2 regions of the Corynebacterium guangdongense genome follow, and region 2 is predicted to be linked to the other one. Evidence: riboswitches for the same ligand, from Rfam matches in the RefSeq annotation. Region 2 holds a riboswitch; the other holds the start of a gene.
The links. Region 2 has a riboswitch for cyclic di-AMP ahead of CGUA_RS03850 (resuscitation-promoting factor Rpf1 domain-containing protein). Riboswitches for the same ligand answer to the same signal wherever they lie in the genome.
Positions count from the first base shown of each region.

Region 1: another riboswitch for cyclic di-AMP. It lies ahead of CGUA_RS08860 (C40 family peptidase); the one in region 2 lies ahead of CGUA_RS03850 (resuscitation-promoting factor Rpf1 domain-containing protein).

Region 1 covers NZ_CP047654.1:1,878,431-1,881,828, forward strand. Annotated here, with positions in the region: gene CGUA_RS08855 (NlpC/P60 family protein) at 1-152, opposite strand, end outside; gene CGUA_RS08860 (C40 family peptidase) at 346-1,110, opposite strand; cyclic di-AMP (ydaO/yuaA leader) riboswitch at 1,119-1,295, opposite strand; gene CGUA_RS08865 (hypothetical protein) at 1,344-1,595, opposite strand; gene qcrB (cytochrome bc1 complex cytochrome b subunit) at 1,940-3,398, opposite strand, start outside.
Region 2 covers NZ_CP047654.1:802,120-805,517, forward strand. Annotated here, with positions in the region: gene CGUA_RS03840 (helicase-associated domain-containing protein) at 1-972, opposite strand, end outside; gene CGUA_RS03845 (hypothetical protein) at 1,038-1,229, shown strand; gene CGUA_RS03850 (resuscitation-promoting factor Rpf1 domain-containing protein) at 1,390-2,070, opposite strand; cyclic di-AMP (ydaO/yuaA leader) riboswitch at 2,076-2,262, opposite strand; gene CGUA_RS03855 (cold-shock protein) at 2,641-3,024, shown strand; gene CGUA_RS03860 (DUF2771 domain-containing protein) at 3,091-3,398, opposite strand, start outside.

The DNA.
Region 1 (3,398 bases), 1.1 Mb from region 2:
TCTGCCATGAGATCGTCCAGTTCATCCGCGCCGGCCCCCGGCGCTAGCAGGATGCCGCTGGCGGCGATCGCCGCCACGGTGGAGGTGGCTGTCAGACGGTTGGTCCGGTGATGCTTGATGCGGCGCACGAGGTTCGCTTTCTGGGGTGTCACTGTGAGGTTTTCGTTTGAAAAGTGTAGACGGGTCACCGCTTTCGAGCGCGATGAATGACTGTGATCTGGTCGTGTCTCCACCGCGTCTCCCGGTGCGCGAGCCGACGCGGGTAACCACCGGAAAACACCGCTCCCCCGGGGTGGACGGCGTCAGGCGCCGCCCACCCCGGGGGGGTGGCTCGATCTGGCGCGTCTAGAAACGGAACGCGGAGTGGATCGGCATGTAATCGATCGGACGCTGAGCGACCGGGGAGCTGGAGTTGAGGGCGTCGACCATCATGCCGTTGCCGACGTATACGGCCACGTGGGAGGCGCCGCCGTAGTAGGCGATGAGGTCGCCGGGCTGCAGCTGGCTCAGCGGGACCGGGGTGCCGGACGCTGCCTGGGCCTGCGAGGTGCGCGGAATGGACTTGCCCGCCTGGGCGTAGGCCCAGGAGGTCAGGCCGGAGCAGTCGAAGGCGTAGGGGCCGGTGGCGCCCCAGCCGTACGGGGAACCGATCTTGGACAGGGCTGCGTCGGCAATCGCCTGGCCGGTGGAGGAGGCTGCCGGGGCGGGGGCCGGCGCCGGAGCTGCCGGGGCCGGGGCCGCGACGGCTGCCGGCGCGACGACCGGCGCGGAGTAGACGACCTCGGACTCGGCCTGGTTGAGGAACTGGGTGAAGCCCGGGATCGCGGAGGACATCGGCAGGGCGCGGGCCTGGTCGATGGCCCCCTGGGCGTTGGCTCCGGAGCCGGCCTGGCCGGCCAGGGACGGGATCCAGGCCTCGATACCCGGAACGTCGGCGATGCCCGGGATGTTCTCGATGCCGGCGACCTCGGCAGAGATGCCCGTGCCGGGGACAGTGACCTCGGCGGCGTTGGCGACGCTGGGGACCAGAACGGTCGCGCTGGCGGCGGCGGCGGTGGCGGCCACGAGGCGGCGGGCGGTGCGGATGGACTGGCGACGATGCTCGGCCACGAAAAACTCCAAATTCTTCTGCGTGCCTACCGGGTTAGCTGTCGGGTGAGGAGTGAAGATCTCCCCGTCACGTTCCATACGTCCCCCGCGGGTGCAGAGTAACGCCCAAACGTGCAGTGAACCCCTGGAATTCGGGTCCCCGGTCTAATTGCGCTTGAAGGCAATCGGTTCGGCGTATTTTGTTTAGTTTCGGTTCATTGGGACCGTGCTGGTTCCGCAATGTCTCGAACAGGTTACGAAACCGCAACGAACAAAGTCCAGCCACCTTCACCCGGCGGGGTTGTTATCGCGCCGTTATCAAAAACCCGCCCTGACGGGAAGTCGGGATTGCCTTGGTGGACCAAAGTTCCTGCCCTCATCAGTTCCCGTCGTTGACGCAGTTGGGCGACGGTGTCAGTCGTGCCGGACACGAGGCCCAAATGGCCGTGCGGCACGCAGCCCACGGCGGTCAGCGCGAGAAAAGGGTCGGATGTGCGGTTGCTCACACCACCCCGCCTGCCCACCGGTTTCCGTCGGCAACCTCCGCATTCAGGCCTTTCCCACCTGCCACGCCCACCTCGGTGGCCACACCTCCACCACCTTGTGAAGGGGCCGACCGGCGAATTCGGGAGGGCGACCCCGCGGCCCGCAACGGCCCTGCCCTGTCGTGGCGGCCTCCGGGAGGCCCGCACACGCCCGCACCAGGGGGGCCACGCCACAGGCAGCATCCCGAGCCCCGTCGACGCCCCGGAGAGCCGAGGTCACCGCGCACACGTCAGAAAAAGCCTGTGCCCGCACCCCCTCGCGGGTGGTGCGGGCACAGGCTGAGCGAAACTATTCGCGCCGGGGACTAGTGGTCCAGGCCCCTGCGACGGTCAGCCTCGACGTTCGCCTTGTTGAGGGCCTCGAACATCTCGTGCTCCTCGCGGGCGTTCTCCTGCTGAATGCGGTGACGCTTCGCCATCAGCGACGGGTCATCCGGGCTGAAGTAGCCGGAGGTCTCGGAGTCCGCGAAACCAAGCTGGTTGAGCTGCTTCGGCACGTAGGAACCGGCGTACTCGAGCGGGACCGGGTGGCCGTGCTCGTCGACCGGGCCCAGCGGCTGGTGGACCTCGATGAAGGCGCCGTTCGGCAGCTGCTTGATGACACCGGTCTCGATGCCGTGCTCCAGGACCTCACGGTCGGAGCGCTGGAGACCGACGCAGATGCGGTGGGTCAGCCAGTAGGCGATCGGAGGCAGGATGATCAGGCCGATACGACCGAACCAGGTCATGGCGTTCAGGGAGATCTGGAAGAAGTGGGCCACATGGTCGTTGCCGCCCGAGATGGTGATCAGGAGGAAGAAGGTGATCGCCATTGCGCCGATGCCGGAGCGGACCGGGACGTCGCGCGGACGCTGCAGCAGGTTGTGGTGGGCATCGTCGCCCGTGGCGGCCTTCTCGATGAAGGGGTACCCGATCAGCAGGACGACCAGCACGATGGCGACCAGGGCGACCCAGAACGCGGACGGGATGGTGTAGTTGCCCAGGTAGAGCTCCCACGCCGGCATGACGCGGGCGAGACCGTCGGTCCAGAGCATGTAGATGTCCGGCTGGGAACCGGCGGAGACCTGGGAGGTGTTGTACGGACCCAGGTTCCAGATCGCGTTAATCGTGGTGAGCCCGGACATCAGCGCCAGGACGCCGGCGACGAACAGGCCCATGCCGATGGCCTTGGTGGCGAAGACCGGCATGATGCGGATACCGACGACGTTGTTCTCGGAACGGCCCGGTCCCGGGAACTGGGTGTGCTTCTGGAACCAGACCAGGAGGACGTGGGCCGCGATCAGGGCGAGAATGATGCCCGGGATGACCAGGACGTGGAGGATGTAGAAGCGGTCCAGCATCAGGTCGGACGGGAAGTCGCCGCCGAAGATGGCCCAGTGCAGCCAGGTGCCGACGATCGGCATGCCGACGATGATGGCGGACATGATGCGCAGGCCGACGCCGGAGAGGAGGTCATCCGGCAGGGAGTAGCCGAGGAAGCCCTCGACCATGCCCAGCAGGACCAGGGTGACGCCGATGACCCAGTTCGCCTCACGCGGGCGACGGAACGCGCCGGTGAAGAAAATGCGGAGCATGTGGGCGACCATGGACATCATGAACATCAGCGCAGCCCAGTGGTGCATCTGACGGACGAACAGGCCACCGCGGACCTCGAAGGAGATGTCCAGCGCGGTGGCGTAGGCGCGGGACATCTCGACGCCGTTGAGCGGAAGGTAGGCGCCGTCGTAGATCACCTTGGTGATCGACGGGTCGAAGAACAGCGCC
Region 2 (3,398 bases):
GCCGATGAGCCGGGCGGCGGTGGCTACGGCGATGAGACGATGCACCTCGGGGCGTTCGACGTCGAGCGCCCTGGCGATCTGGCCGGTGGCGCGCACCCCCAGCGTCGAGTCCTTGTTCAGGGCGAGCGGGTGGTCGCCGACGTATTCGACGAGACGCCGCACCGTGCGCGTGGCTTCCAGCCCCTGGGCGGCACCGGATTCGTCCGCCCGGCGCTGGGCGTCGGGGTCGGGTCCGCCGCCGCCGGTGACCCGTTCTGAGGGGACGAGCGGGTAGTCGCCGGTCTCGGTGCCGCGCAGGACCTGGGATACGTGCCGGGGCAGGCGAACATGGTTGGCGTCGACCCGGGTGAGCAGGCCCGCCTCGATGAGCTGGGGGATTGGTCGGGAGGGATCGGCATCGATGGCGGCGTCCCGGGTGGTCCCCAGACCGCCCCCGGCAACCAGGGTGTCGAGGACCTTGCGCTGGCCGGGCTCGAGGCCGGCGATCCGCTCTGCGGTGTCCGGCCCGCCTCCCGGCGACTCCTCGCCGAGCAGCCGCCAGGACGCGGGGAGCATGCTCATCGTCTCCCGGACGAGGAGAAGCCGATCCGCTTCGCCGAAGAGAAGCGCGTGGGTGACCAGGGTGTCGACCGCGCCTTCGGCCAGGGCCGGATCCACCGGGGTCGGCGCCCGAGAGACGAGGGCTTCGGCGACGTCAGCCCGGGACACGGGGGAGAACTCGGCGCCGAGGTCGGCGGCGGCCTCCAGGGCGGCCAGCTCCAGCGTCGACAGGCCCCGCAACGCCCGGGCGACCGAGGCGCGCAGCTGGAGTCTGCCCGCTAAGGGGGTGATCGAAGGGGGGATGGGGTGAATCACATCCGGGCGGGCCCGCAGCAGTGCGGTGAGTTCGACGTCCCCCAGGTTCGCCAGCCACGTGCGGAAATCCGGCGTGTCGGGGGAGGGGGCGGTGGTCGGGGGAAAATCGCTGGCCATGGTCCGTCCCAGTGTAATCCCGGCGCCGGTTACTTTTTGCTCCGACGTTTGACAGAATGATCGGTATGGCAAACGTAGAGAAGAAGAAGTTCGTTGATCCGGGCTGGCCGGAGAACACCCCTGACGGTCACCACGCCGTCACCGAAATGATCTCTCCGCTGGCTGGTGGTTTCAGCCCGTACGGTGACGAGCTCGTCCTCCCGCTCCCCTCGGAGCACATCGGCTACGTTCACCCGTACACCCGCGTCAACCGCTAGGGCGTCGGGGACCCCGTCCCGCGCCGGTGCCCCGGACATTGTCCGGGGCACCGGCGTTCTTTCTGCTTTTCCTTGTCCTGGTGCGGATCGGCCGGAAATCGAGGGAGCCCGGGGCCACCGCGATTGGTGACCACCGGGCTCGCCGGACTGTCCGGGCGTGTTAGCGGACGGTGTTGAGGAAGGACTGCAGGTTCGGGTCGATGGTGCCGGCCCCTGCCAGCGCCGGTGCGGCGAAGGTGGCGGTGCCGGCGTAGAAGGCGTTGAAATCGTGGCGGTTGGCGTTGTAGTACTCGGTGACCGGGGCCGGGACGGTGGCGCCGTAGGAGGCCAGCGTGTCGGCGATCAGGTTGTACAGGGCATCGACGGCCAGTTCCTCGGAGGACGTCTCGGCGGAGGTGGCGGCCGAGGTCTGGGCGGAGGCGTCGGCGGACGTGTTCGCGGAGGCCGCGGACGTGGCCGAGGCGGTCGAGGCCCCCGGGTACGCGCGGTCCAGGTTCGGCGCGGAGGTCAGGCCAAGCTTGGCGGAGCAGGCCGGCCAGGCGCCCCAGCCCTGGGCGGCGAGGGTCTTCTCGGCAATGAAGATCTGCTGCTCGCGGGTGGCCTGGTTGGCGGTCGAGGCGAACTCTCCGCCGCCGAAGGCCTGCCAGGTGGAGGCCGAGAACTGCAGGCCGCCGTAGTAGCCGTTGCCGGTGTTGATGGCCCAGTTGCCACCGGACTCGCACTGTGCGAGGCGGTCCCAGTCGGAATTCGGGGCGGCGGAGGCGGCCGGCGCGAAGAGGGCGGCGGAGGCGGCGACGGCGGCGGTGGACGCGGCGAACTTGGTCAGTGCGGAGCGGGTCATGCTTGTGTTCCTCTCGTATGCGCCTGCGAGGTGAGCTGTCGGGTTCGGGAGGGAGGTACGTCGTGTGCCCGGCCGGTGGCATCCGTGGCCCGGATGTCACCGGCTTCACCCCGAGGACTCGCGATGTGCGAATCCGGTGCGCGGCTGCGCGGTGGGTTCCCCGCCCCTGTCCTGGTCATGTGAAGTTGAAGTAGGTTCCTGTCGTCATCTGTCACCGTCCCGGACAGGGTTTGGCGAAGGACGATTGCGACGACCGGCGGTTGAGCCTGGGGAGAAGAGTAACTTTTTGTAACGAATGAGTCACGCCCTGAGCACGGATTGATGTCGGTTTTCTCTCGGAAGGGAAATGGCGCCGTACTGACCTGCGTGAACGAGTCCAAAACGTTATTGTGACATTAATCACTCATCTGCTGCCAGGCTGAATGATTGGGGCCTCTGTGGTTAGTGGGAACCCTGTCCCCGAGGTATAGTTGGACATTTATTACGAGGGGCGACGGCGAAATGGCAGTGTCGTCCGCTGTCAACCCTGCCGAAAACCCCGTCCCCCGAGAAGGAAAGAGGTGATTGTTCGTGCCCGTAGGAAAAGTCAGGTGGTACGACGCGTCAAAGGGCTACGGCTTCGTCTCCAACCCGGGCGGCGAAGACGTTTTCGTCGGTAAGAACGTGCTTCCGGACGGCGTCGAGGAACTCGTCGCCGGTCAGCGTCTCGAGTTCGACTTCGCCGCCGGTCGGCGTGGCCCGCAGGCCCTGCGCGTCAAGGTGCTGGACGCTCCGCGTCGCCGCACCGTCAACCGGCGCAAGCCCGAGGAGCTGGGCAGCCTGCTCTCCGACGTCATGACCGTCATCGAGACGCAGATTCAGCCGGCGCTGAGCGCCGGCCGCTACCCGGATCGCAAGGAAGGCCGACAGGTCGCGGAGATTCTCCGGGCCGTCGCCAAGGAGCTCGACTCCTAGCACCCCGCGCAGCACTCAGCTCCGGACGCCCCGAGGGTGTCCGGAGCTGAGTGCTTTCCGCCGGGGCTACCGGCCGGTCGGGGACTGGGTGGCCACCGACCACACCGTCGCGTAGACGGTCTCGTTGCCCTCGTCGTCGGTGCCCAGCATCGCTGAGTTGACCTCGACGACCACCAACTGCGGTTCCTCCTCGGAGCCTGCGGGCGGCGCCGCGCTCACCGGGACCTCGGCGGAGGTGGCGTCGTGCGGGCCGTGCAGCTGCTGGTCGTTGGCGCCCGGGTTGTCGTAGATCGACAGCAGCGACCAGTCGTGGTCGTAGATCGACTCGTCCAGCTCGATGGTCAGGGTGTCGCCCGGGGCGGCGTCGATGACGG